One region of the Salinivibrio sp. MA440 genome, then DNA from elsewhere that is predicted to be linked to it. Evidence: riboswitches for the same ligand, from Rfam matches in the RefSeq annotation. Region 1 holds a riboswitch; each other region holds the start of a gene.
The links. A riboswitch is a leader RNA that binds a small molecule or an ion and turns the genes downstream of it on or off. The one in region 1 is predicted to bind thiamine pyrophosphate.

Region 1 (4,099 bases):
GCAATCGCTAACTGTCCCACGCCAGCGCCTGCAAGATAGAGACCCGCGGTGGTTCCAAGCCCACCGGCACCGACCATCAACACGTGCGCCTTTTTAAGTGCCTGCTGCCCGCACTCTCCAACCTCTGGCAGCATGATTTGCCGGCTATAACGCAGGTATTCACTGTCCGATAGCATCACGCCCTCCTTGTTGTCTTGATGGATTAAGACAGCGGTCAAATGCCTCAATGCGCGCCGCTAAATCAGGCGCTTGCGTCACGGCACGGACCACCGCAATGGCGTCCACGCCAGTGCGCCAAACGTCAGGGGCTCGGTCGAGATCAATACCGCCAATCGCCACCGTCGGAAAACGGCCATCAACAGTCGCCACCTGCTGTGCTAACGCAGAAATGCCTTGCGGCGGCTCGGCGAGCTGTTTGGTGGTGGTGGGAAAAATATGGCCGATGGCAAGATAACTGGGCGTGAGTTCAACCGCTGCAGCGAGCTGCTCGGGACTGCGCGTCGAGACGCCAAGGCGCACGCCTTGTCGTGCGAGCCGGTCAAGATCCGCCTCTTGTAAGTCTTGCTGCCCCAGATGAACGCCATAGGCGCCAGCCTCAAGCGCGAGCTGCCAGTGATCGTTGATAAACACCTGCGCATGGTGCGCGCGGCCCAATGCCACCGCGCGCTGTATCCAATCTAGCAATTGTGGATGCGCTGGCTGCTTCACACGCAGTTGCACGGTTTTCACCCCCAAGCAAAGCAAGCGTTCGAGCAAATCCACATCGTCCACTACCGGATATAATGGGCCTATACCTTCAGACATAGATGCAAACGGGGTCAGGCTCATGACTCCACCTTATCGCTGTCCACTACCTCAGCGCCTTGTGGTGACGAATGATGGGATTTTTGCAGGTAGAGCTCACTGCCTTTTTCTCGGAATTCTTGCGATTTTTGCTGCATGCCTGCTAACGGGTCTTCCAGCATAGCGACATCAATCGCTTGACCCGCGGCGGCATAGCCGTTTTCTTTGGCGTAGTCCCGGACTTCCTGGCTGATTTTCATGGAGCAGAACTTCGGTCCACACATCGAGCAAAAATGTGCGACCTTGCCCGACTCTTGAGGCAGTGTTTCATCGTGATAGGCGCGTGCCGTGAACGGATCAAGGGATAGATTGAACTGGTCTTCCCAGCGGAATTCAAAGCGCGCTTTAGAAATGGCGTTATCACGCACCTGCGCCCCCGGGTGTCCTTTAGCTAAGTCCGCAGCATGCGCGCAAAGCTTGTAGGTGATAAGCCCAATTTTAACATCCTCCTTATTGGGCAGACCCAGATGTTCTTTGGGCGTGACATAACAGAGCATCGCACACCCAAACCAGCCAATCATCGCCGCACCAATGCCGGAGGTAATATGATCGTAACCGGGAGCAATGTCGGTGGTTAGCGGGCCGAGAGTATAGAAAGGCGCTTCATGGCAATGGGTGAGCTGCTCGTCCATGTTCTCTTTGATCATATGCATGGGCACGTGGCCAGGGCCTTCAATCATCACCTGCACATCGTATTCCCATGCCACCTTGGTGAGCTCGCCCAGGGTACGTAGCTCACTGAATTGCGCTTCGTCGTTCGCGTCTGCCACTGAGCCGGGACGCAGCCCATCGCCCAACGACAAAGACACGTCGTAAGCGGCACAGATTTCGCAGATTTCGCGAAAATGGGTATACAGGAAACTTTCTTGATGATGCGCCAAGCACCATTTGGCGATAATCGATCCACCGCGCGAGACAATCCCAGTCACGCGATTGGCGGTCATGGGCACATAGTGCAAACGCACCCCAGCGTGAATGGTAAAGTAATCGACCCCTTGCTCGGCTTGCTCTATCAAGGTATCGCGCATTACTTCCCAGGTCAGGTCTTCGGCAATGCCGTTCACTTTCTCAAGCGCCTGATACATAGGCACAGTGCCAATCGGGACTGGGCTATTACGTAAAATCCACTCGCGGGTTTCGTGAATATTGCGGCCCGTCGATAAATCCATCACCGTATCCGCACCCCAACGAGTCGACCATACCAGTTTTTCAGTTTCTTCCTCTATTGAGGAGCTCACCGCTGAGTTACCAATATTGGCATTCACTTTCACCAGGAAGTTACGCCCGATGATCATCGGCTCCGCTTCTGGGTGATTAATGTTAGCCGGAATAATCGCCCGCCCTTCGGCGATCTCTTGGCGCACAAATTCGGGAGTGATGTTTGATGGCAAGTGAGCACCAAAGCTTTCCCCAGGGTGCTGGCGATTGAGCTGCTCTTCACGATACTGCTGGCGACCCATATTTTCGCGAATAGCGATAAATTCCATTTCTGGGGTAATGATGCCTTGGCGTGCGTAATGCAGTTGAGTCACACACTGATTAGGTTTGGCGCGGCGGATAGATGGTAAGGCACTAAAGCGAAGTTCATCCAAGGTTTCATCACTGAGGCGGGTTTGGGCATAGTCAGAGCTCACCGCATCAAGAAACTCCGTATCGGCACGTTCATCGATCCAGGCTTTTCGCACTGGCGCTAAGCCTTGGTAAATATCGATAGTACTCTGTGGGTCGGTATAAGGCCCTGATGTGTCATAAACCCGAATGGACTCATTGTCTTCATACTGAGGCTTTTCTTTGCTGCCGCCCACAAAGGTGGGGGAAAGATGGATCTCGCGCATCCCGACGCGAATGTCAGGTCGCGAGCCCTCGACATAGACTTTTTCCGAGTTAGGGTAGGTTTGCGCAGAGAGGGAATCGATAAAGGATTTGGCCTCAAGGCGGGCCTGTTTACGGGTCGACATAGCATTACTCCGGTGTTCATTATGGGAATTAATGCTTGCCGGAAAACGCTGAATTTGAGATGTGAGCAAAATGGCAGACGGGTTGCGTCTGTGATCTGAAGCATCTCTTGTTCCCTTCGCTGGTCTTAACCAGATCAGGTTCAACGGATCCCACTTTATGTGGTCTCAGCCAATTGGCACTCCGACAAGTTCAACGCCAGTATAAGAAATCACCGCCGCAACAACAAGCGACGTACGCGATGTTTTCTATTACCCGGTAATACGTCCCAACAGCCAAGCACCCATCGCTGCCGCTCCGAGGCATAAGGCGAGATTCAAACCAACATTTAGTAAGGCTTTCACGGTTTCTCCATGTTGGAACAGCATCAAGGTATCGACAGAGAACGTCGAGAAGGTGGTAAAAGCCCCTAAAAAGCCAATCGCAATCAGTTGACGCCAAGGCACTGGGGCAATCAGCTCTTGGCTCATCGCCGCTAAAAAGACGCCCATTGCTAATGAGCCCAGCACATTAACCATTAGGGTGCCGTAAGGGAATCCTCGACCAAACACTGCGACGCTCCACTCTGAAACTAAAAAACGCGAGGACGCCCCTAATGCGCCACCAAGCCCTACCCACAATATGCTTACCACTGGGTGCTCCTTTCGATTGGTAAAAACTCATCATACCGCGACATGTGAACAAGAAACAGGAGGGAGAAAAAGGAAGAAAGGCGCGGTTACTACCACAGACAGTAGACATAAAAAAAGCACCGACGATGTCGATGCTTTAATATTTGGCAGGGGTAGAGGGATTCGATCGGACTGGCGGCCCAGCCCCCAACACGATTTTTTGTGGTTTGCATGTTCACATACAAAAAAAGCACCGACGATGTCGATGCTTTAATATTTGGCAGGGGTAGAGGGATTCGAACCCCCAACACGCGGATTTGGAATCCGCTGCTCTGCCAGTTGGAGCTATACCCCTGTAGATAGTTGCCTATTGTAGCGATCTCGCGACAAATTACCACCATCAATTACTAGTCAAACGTTTAATCGCTTATTTATAAAGCGATTTGTCTGGTCGGCCAATAACAAAAAACCCCAGCTTTTCAGCTAGGGTTTCTAAGTAGTGGCGGAGTGGACGGGACTCGAACCCGCGACCCCCGGCGTGACAGGCCGGTATTCTAACCAACTGAACTACCACTCCGCACCAATTCTGTATGACTAAAGGCTTATATCTCTTTGCTTTAATCAATTGTAATCAAAGCCTGGCGATGTCCTACTCTCACATGGGGAGACCCCACACTACCATCGGCGCT
Region 2 (4,099 bases), on a different contig from region 1:
CGGTTTGTAAGTCAAAATCAAAATGAATGGCTTGATAGATAGCCAATTCAATGGTGGTCGCTTTGGGGCCACCGCCTAATGCCATCACGGTGGCGAAGCTGGTGAAACACAGCATGAATACCAGTCCGACGACATGGGGTAGACTTTGCCGCAGATAAGGCCATTCAAGGTGGCGAAAACGTTGCCAGCCTCTTAGACCAAGCTGGGTTGCCAGGCGCCTTTGATCCGCCGGGATCCCTTCCAAGGCCTGCACCATCAATTGGGCCGAAAAAGGCAGGTTAAAGAAAACATGCGCAAGCAAAATGCCGCTTAAGCCATAGAGAGAAAATGGCATCGCCGCATCAAAGTACGCGAAGGCTTGTGCAATCCAACCGCTACGGCCGTAGATGGCAACCAATCCAAACACGCCCACCAATACCGGCAGCACCAGGGTCATGGCAAACAGTTTGAGTAGCCAAGCTTTCCCTGGAAATTGTCGCCGAGCCAGCGCATGGGCCACAGGAATGGCGAGCCCAACGCTGAGCACCACAGATAAGGTAGCCTGCTTAAAGCTAAACAGCGTGACATGGCGCAGATAGGCATCTTGCCACAGGGCGGACAGCTTCAAGTCTTGACTGTGTAAGAACAGCGCCCAGAGTGCGCTGCCAATTAATAATACGACCAAGCTGGCCGCGAGACTGCCCGGCCAGGTTCGAGAAGGGTTAAGCATCGACGTTATTCAACCAAAGCGGTTTGCCAATCGCGCACCCATTGCTGACGGTTACCCATCACTTCATCGGGCTGGTACAACAGGCTCTCTTCTGGTTTGTTCAGCGTATAGAAGGCGTCAGGCAAGCTAACATCGGTGACCGGGTACATCCACTGCGTGGTTGGGATCACAGACTGTGCTGCGTCACTGAGCATAAATTGTAGAAACGCATCGGCGCGTTCTGGTTGGTCGGTATAAGCAGACTTCGCCGCCACTTCAATTTGCATATAGTGGCCTTCTTCAAACATGGCGGCGGCAAAGCGGTCATCATCGTCAGCGACCAGGTGATAGGCGGGCGAAGAGGTGTATGAAAGCACCATATCTGCCTCTTTGTTGAGGAACATGTTGTACGCTTCGGTCCAGCCTTTGGTCACGGTAATAGTGTTGTCGGCAAGGTCGCGCCATGCCTGCTGGCTTTGATCGCCGTATACTTTTTGGATCCACAGCATCAAGCCTTGGCCAACTGTTGACACGCGTGGATCTTGGTAAATCACACTGATATCGTCACGCTCCTCAATCAAAGCCTTCAAGCTTTTGGGTGGGTCGAGCAAACGCGTGGTGTCATACACAAAGGCAAAGTAGCCGTAATCGTAGGGGATAAAGTAGGGATTATCCCAACCGCCGGGTACCTGTAGGCGCTCCGTATTCACCGCGTGCTCGGCGACAATGCCGCTACGCTCAGCTTCTTTCATCAAGTTAGTATCCATACCGAGTACAATATCAGCCTTGGTAGTATTGCCTTCGATACGTAAGCGATTAAGCAGAGCAGCACCGTCACTAAGAGACACAAACTCTAATTGGCAGTCACAGCGTTTTTCAAATTCGGCTTTGATTTTTGGCCCTGCGCCCCAATCGGCGATAAAAGAATCATAGGTATAGACCGTTAGAGGGTCGGCGGCACGGGCGCTGAGTGATAACAGCGATAAAGAAACCAGAGTGAGAACAGAGGTAATAACTTTCACAGCACGCTCCTAAGTTGGGCGTGGGTGTTGAGGCAAGTTGATGGCAACATCAAGTCTCAATCCCTACGCCAGTGTTAGCTGGATCAGGTTCGATGGGTTTAGCGCCGCGCGCAATCTCAGCCATGAGGCTCCCCAATGAGTACGGTGCTATTGTACTGATTGGCTTAGTGTTCACCAAGCCTTTTAGTCCGCGAGTTGGTTAAGCGTCCAGTCGTAGTCATAATCCAAGCGTGCATCCTTGGGAAGCTTGATGTCTCTATATTGATTGATATGGGTGATCACCCCTTGTTCACTGCCGCCAAAGTCAGTCTCAAACCACTCATAGATAGAAGAAAGCTGCCACTGATTACCCTGCTGACTCACGCCTTTATCACTATTAATAAAGGTGTAGGCAGCTTGTTCTAATTGCGCATCCAAGGTGTCGGCTTGAAAGGCTTGCGGTTGCAGGTTAGGACAGCCAAGGCTGGCACAATTGACCGCATAGTGGGTACGCGGATCTTGCCATAGCGGACGCAAAATACGGTGTTCGATATCATTGAGCGTGAGGGCTTCGCCCGCCACCGTCACTACGTCATCATCCCACGGACCAAAGCTAAAGAGTCCACCGAGTTTGGTGATAGAACTGACTGGATAGGCGTCCAAAATCAGCGTCACCGTGACCGCATTGTAAAGGTTGACCCAGTAAGCATATTGTTCGTCTTTGCTCAGGGTGCGCGGATCGCGCTTGGTAAGCATGCGAATGTAATGATCGAGGGTCGCTTTATCGGCCTCGGTGACGGCTGCGTAGTTAAATAAGGTGTGCTGCCCCTGAGGCTGTAAATACTTATCGAGTAATACTTGCCAACTGTGATGCGTGAAGGTGGCTTGGCTGTCAGGATTATGTGCATCCCACATTGCCCAGTAGTCCGCTTTGGGCGCGGCTTGACTGATGAGCGGAAACACTAGCCCGAACAGAAGTATCAAATGTTTTTGCATTGTCAGTCCTTAATGCGATCAAACCTTCTTTGAGACTAGACCAAGCGAGTCAGCGGTTGGTTTCATTGAGGATAGAAAAATGGGAAGGAACGCCAATAAATGCGGAATAATCAGCACTTATTGGCGAGAGATGAGTGGATGGTATTACACCAAAAAATCAGGTATTTGCTGCTCAAAGCGCGAAATTTCCGCTTCGTGCTGTAACGTCAGCCCGATACTATCCAAACCTTCGAGTAAGCAATGATGGCGAAAATCATCCATCTGGAAGCTAAAGCAGTGTTCACCGGCACGGATGGTTTGGGCGGGCAAATCTAGCGTTACCGTCGCACCTTCATTTTCGGCCACATACGTAAATAAAGCATCGATTTGGCCTTCTTCAAGGGTCACCGGCACCATTTGGTTATTAATGCAGTTGCCATAGAAAATATCGGCAAAACTGGGGGCGATAATCACTTTAAAACCGTAATCATCCAGCGCCCAAGGAGCATGTTCGCGTGACGAGCCACAGCCAAAGTTTTCGCGGGTGAGTAACACGCTAGCCCCTTGGTAGCGCGCTTGATTGAGCACAAACTCGGGGTTCGGCTGTTTGCCCGCATCGTCTAAAAAGCGCCAATCGTGAAACAGGTGCTGGCCGAATCCGGTGCGGGTGACTTTTTGCAAAAACTGTTTGGGGATGATCGCATCGGTGTCGACGTTTGCCGCATCCAATGGGGCAACAATGCCGGTATGAGTGTGTATGCCTGACATAAGGCCTCCTTATAATTGGTTAACGTCAACAAAGTGACCGGCAATGGCGGCGGCAGCGGCCATGGCTGGGCTGACCAAGTGGGTACGGCCTTCACGGCCTTGGCGGCCTTCAAAGTTACGGTTGCTGGTCGATGCACAGCGCTCTTTGGGGCCTAAGCGATCGTTGTTCATCGCCAAGCACATTGAGCAGCCGGGTAAGCGCCACTCAAAGCCCGCCTCGCGGAAAATCACATCCAGCCCTTCTTGCTCTGCTTGGGCACGCACTTGCTCTGAGCCTGGCACCACCATGGCATGGACGCTATCTGCGACGTGCCGACCTTTGGCGACCGCCGCGGCTGCGCGCATGTCCTCAATTCGAGAGTTGGTGCATGAGCCAATAAAGACTTTATCAATTTGGATATCTGTTATGGCTTGGCCTGCGGTTAGCCCCATGTATTTCAGCGCGCGTTCCGCCGAGTGGCGCGCGATCGGATCTGCCATGTGCTCAGGGGCCGGCACGCTATCGTGCACACTAACCACTTGGCCGGGGTTGGTCCCCCAGGTGACCTGATGATGAATTTGACTGCCATCGAGTGTCACGACACGATCAAATTGCGCATCGGCATCCGAGTGCAAGGTTTGCCAAAAATCGACCGCTTGCTGCCATTGTTCACCTTTAGGAGCAAAT
Region 3 (4,099 bases), on a different contig from region 1:
TCTCCGCGTGAGCCAGCCGCATCGCGTGCTCTATATTGATAATAACAGTGCCCGTCAGCGCCTGATGACCGATTGCTTTGAAGATTGGCCAATGTTGACACTCTATCATGCGCATGAGCTGTCACTGGCTGAGGCTGTTGCGCTCGCTTCTCCGCCATCGTTAGTCATTATAGCGGCTGATAGCGTTGCGGCAACGCCCGAACAAATACAAGCACAATTTGGCGACAAACCACTCATTGTTCTGACTGACAACCCATGCGACGAACCGCATAACAAACCGACATTACGACGTTTATCGCTGCCGCTCTCGTCAGCGGACTTGGCTGAGGCCATACAATTATTATTAGAGGAGAGGCTATGACAAAGGATCCGTCACAAGCACATATATTGATCATTGATGATCGACCGGAAAACATTCACTTACTGTCTACCATGCTCAAGCAAGCCGGTTATCAACAGCTGAATGGGCTCACCGATCCTCGCCTTGTTACCGATGCTCTCTCCCCCGTTCCTGACCTGATTTTACTCGATATGCGGATGCCGCAGCGCTCTGGCTTACTGGTGCTGGATGATCTTAATGACGCTTTAGATGAGCATTGCCCGCCCGTGATGGTACTCACCGCAGATAATGACCTGAATTTGCGTAACCAAGCGTTATGCCGTGGCGCGATTGATTACATCAGCAAACCCTTTGATCACGATGAGGTGTTGCAACGGATTCAAAACCTTTTGTATCTGCAATTGAAAACCCGTAAAGAGCGCGATCAAGCGGCACGGCTGCAAATGCTGGTTAACAAACAAACGGCGGCTTTACGCGCGCTTTCTTTGACCCATCCGTTAACCGGGCTACCAAATCGTCGTGCATTATTAGATGCCGCTGAGCGCCAGCTGAGCAAAGGGCCGGTGACTGTGATGATGATTGCCTTAGATGGCATGGAAGCGGTGACCAAACACCAAGGTCATTTAATGACAGAGGCACTATACAAACAAGTGGCCAATCTGCTAGCCAATAGTACAGTGGCGCGCCCACATCGCATTGGCGTTTGGGATAGCACACGACTGGTGATGCTGATTGAAGAACACGATAACCATGCCATAGAAAAAGCCGCGCGCATCAATCGGTTGATCAGCGGACATCACACGCTCGATGGGCGTTTAATGTTTTTACGTTGCCACATTGGTATCAGCCGCACGGAGCTTGAGACACAAGATGTGGCGCAACTGTTTCGTCAAGCCATTTTAGCGATTCCGACGGATGACCAACTTATCGGCGAATATCAGCCTGAGCTTGATAGCCAAGCTCAGCGCGCGCATTTGATTCGCACCGAATTAGGGCCAGCACTACAAAGCGGACAATTATCACTGGTGTATCAACCCAAATGGCGATTAGACGGCGGTTTGATGATAGGCGCGGAAGCGCTGTTGCGTTGGCAGCATCCGACCCTTGGGGCCATCAGTCCGGCGGAATTTATCCCCATCGCCGAACGCAGCGCAGACATGATCCAACTGGGCGACCACGTACTGGTGATGGCCTTAGCCGCGGTTGAATGTTGGCGAAAAAATAAACTGATCAACGATAGCTTTCACCTGTCAGTCAATGTTTCTGCCCAGCAGTTTCGCCCCGGCTTTGCTGACAGCGTCTTAGCTCGGTGCCAGGCAGTTGATGTCCCTTTGCATCTGATTCAATTAGAGGTGACAGAATCAGCACTGATCCAGCACATGTCGGTGGCACTGAAAGAGCTACAACAATTGCGAGATGCAGGCATGCATATCGCCCTCGATGACTTTGGCACCGGCTACAGCTCGCTCAGTTACCTTAAACAGTTACCGGTCGATTGGGTCAAACTTGATCGCAGCTTTATCCAAGACTTGGCTACCAACGCCAGTGATAAGCACTTGGTGGGTAGCGTGATTGATTTGGCCCATGGCTTTGGTCATGGTGTGGTCGCCGAGGGCGTCGAAAAAGAGGACCAGCAGTATGTGCTACAAACCATTGGCTGCGACCAAGTGCAGGGCTTTTTATACGCACGGCCGCTAATCCAAGAGGGATTTGAACAACTGCTTAAAACCGCCAACCAAGGCAACGCGACCATTAATAGCAACGCAACGAACAATAGCAATGCAACCAGCAACAGTAATGAGATGGCCTAAACGCGCAATTAGCACCCTCAACCTTGCGCTTTATCACTAAGGTTTATATTCTGACCGTGTTAGTCGGGGAGCAAGCAATTGCTGAGACTGCGAAAGCAGGACCCGTAGAACCTGATCCAGTTAGCACTGGCGGAGGGAACTGACGTGCTCAGCACACAAGGTCGCGCCATCGTGCGTGGTTTTGTCTCCTTCCGCCCCTCATGATTAAGGGGCCAATATGAACCAATCACCACCTGTTATTCTCACCATCGCCGGCTCAGACAGCGGTGGGGGAGCTGGTATTCAAGCCGATATTAAAGCGATTTCAGCCACGGGCGGCTATGCCTGCTCGGCGATCACCGCCTTAACTGCACAAAATACCTGTGGCGTTGAGGCCGTCTCGCCGGTCGACCCAGCGTTTGTTCGCGCGCAACTGAATGCTGTGTTATACGACATGCCGGTACGTGCCGTGAAAATCGGCATGCTCGCCAACCAAGCGATTATTCGCGAAGTAGCCGCTGTGCTCGCGCGCTCCCCGCATTTACCGGTCGTGCTCGATCCGGTCATGATCGCCACCAGCGGCGATCCGTTATTAGATGATGACGCCATGGATGCACTGATCAATACATTGATCCCGCGCGCGACCATTTTAACCCCCAACTTGCCAGAAGCCGCGCGTTTAACCGGGTGTCCTGTTCCGACAACCACCGAGGAGATGTACGCCTTAGTGCCGGCACTGCGCAAGCTAGGATGTCCGTATGTGATGCTAAAAGGCGGGCACTTGCATCATGCGCCAGAGAGTCTGGATGTGTGGATTAGCCGAGATACGTGTCAAACCCTGAGTGCGCGCCGCATTGAAACGCCTAACACCCATGGCACAGGCTGTTCACTGTCCGCGGCGATTGCCTCGTTTTATGCGCAGGGACTGACACCCATTGACGCCGGGCGAGCGGCTAAGCGTTATCTCACTGACGCCTTAGCGCATAGCCAACAGTTAACCGTTGGAAGAGGGGCAGGGCCGGTACATCATTTTTTCGCCTACCCCGCTGATGAGAGTGTTTATTTATCCAAGCATGCGTTGGTTGAATCGCACGCTCTCGTTAAATAATGCATTTGATTAAATAGCGTGCTTACGCAGCGGACCAATGCGGCAAGCGCTGGGCGGCGATATAAAAAAGACGGTCGCCCGGCAATACTTTTGTCCCCACTGGCGGGTTCAAAACAATACCTTGGCCTTGGTCGATCCCAATTAAGGTGGCGTCATATTCTTGCTTGAGCTGACCAAAGAGATCGCCGGTATCGATTTCTGTTGCGTTACTCGGATAACGGGCACAGTATTGCGTCATCCCTTGTGACGTGCTCAAAAGCTCATGATGCAACTGACTTGAACCGGGATCCACCGCCGCTTTTGCTAGCATTTCGACCGATACCGACGGCACACATTCCGCATGCGGGTAGTGCTGTTTGAGGATTTGGCTTATCGCATCATCTTGAAAATACGCTAATAAATGCGCTGACGGATTTTTATGTGCGCAGAACAGAGCCGCTGACAAAGTAATATCATCTTCTGGGTTATCAATAATAATACTCGAGGCATGCTCGACCTTGGCGCGAGCAATGCCTTCAGCATCGGTAAAACTTGCCACGCGCACAAATTCCACCTCACCAGGCAGTGGGTTTTCGATTTCTGCGCGCGCACAAAGCACAATCGGGCGCTCACCATGCACTCCGCTTTGCAATAAACGAATAAGCTGTATCGTACGTTGTCCGTTCCAGCCTAAGATAAGAAGATGATTTTTCACACTAATACTCCGTTTTCCTTGTAACCCGCGTCGCCAATAATCCACCAGTGATCCGGTGACATGCCCAATCACCACCGCAAACAACCCTAAGCCGCCGGGAATAATCCAAAAAGACGTGATCCATTGCCCCCACTCAGTAACGGGGGAATAATCGCCGTAGCCAACGG

Region 2: it holds a riboswitch for thiamine pyrophosphate, as region 1 does, so the genes downstream of both, thiB (thiamine ABC transporter substrate binding subunit) here and thiC (phosphomethylpyrimidine synthase ThiC) in region 1, are expected to answer to the same signal.
Region 3: it holds a riboswitch for thiamine pyrophosphate, as region 1 does, so the genes downstream of both, thiD (bifunctional hydroxymethylpyrimidine kinase/phosphomethylpyrimidine kinase) here and thiC (phosphomethylpyrimidine synthase ThiC) in region 1, are expected to answer to the same signal.

Annotation. Positions count from the first base shown of each region.
Region 1 is NZ_MUFI01000004.1:360-4,458, reverse strand. Features, by position in the region: gene BZG80_RS01825 (HesA/MoeB/ThiF family protein) at 1-176, opposite strand, end outside; gene thiE (thiamine phosphate synthase) at 160-828, opposite strand; gene thiC (phosphomethylpyrimidine synthase ThiC) at 825-2,801, opposite strand; TPP riboswitch at 2,896-2,995, opposite strand; gene crcB (fluoride efflux transporter CrcB) at 3,051-3,431, opposite strand; tRNA gene BZG80_RS01805 (tRNA-Trp) at 3,689-3,765, opposite strand; tRNA gene BZG80_RS01800 (tRNA-Asp) at 3,911-3,987, opposite strand; rRNA gene rrf (5S ribosomal RNA) at 4,047-4,099, opposite strand, start outside.
Region 2 is NZ_MUFI01000001.1:18,589-22,687, reverse strand. Features, by position in the region: gene thiP (thiamine/thiamine pyrophosphate ABC transporter permease) at 1-709, opposite strand, end outside; gene thiB (thiamine ABC transporter substrate binding subunit) at 715-1,701, opposite strand; TPP riboswitch at 1,754-1,855, opposite strand; gene BZG80_RS00080 (DUF547 domain-containing protein) at 1,894-2,685, opposite strand; gene leuD (3-isopropylmalate dehydratase small subunit) at 2,830-3,432, opposite strand; gene leuC (3-isopropylmalate dehydratase large subunit) at 3,442-4,099, opposite strand, start outside.
Region 3 is NZ_MUFI01000024.1:4,503-8,601, reverse strand. Features, by position in the region: gene BZG80_RS09005 (sensor histidine kinase) at 1-361, shown strand, start outside; gene BZG80_RS09000 (putative bifunctional diguanylate cyclase/phosphodiesterase) at 358-2,151, shown strand; TPP riboswitch at 2,206-2,306, shown strand; gene thiD (bifunctional hydroxymethylpyrimidine kinase/phosphomethylpyrimidine kinase) at 2,369-3,238, shown strand; gene BZG80_RS08990 (ion channel) at 3,261-4,099, opposite strand, start outside.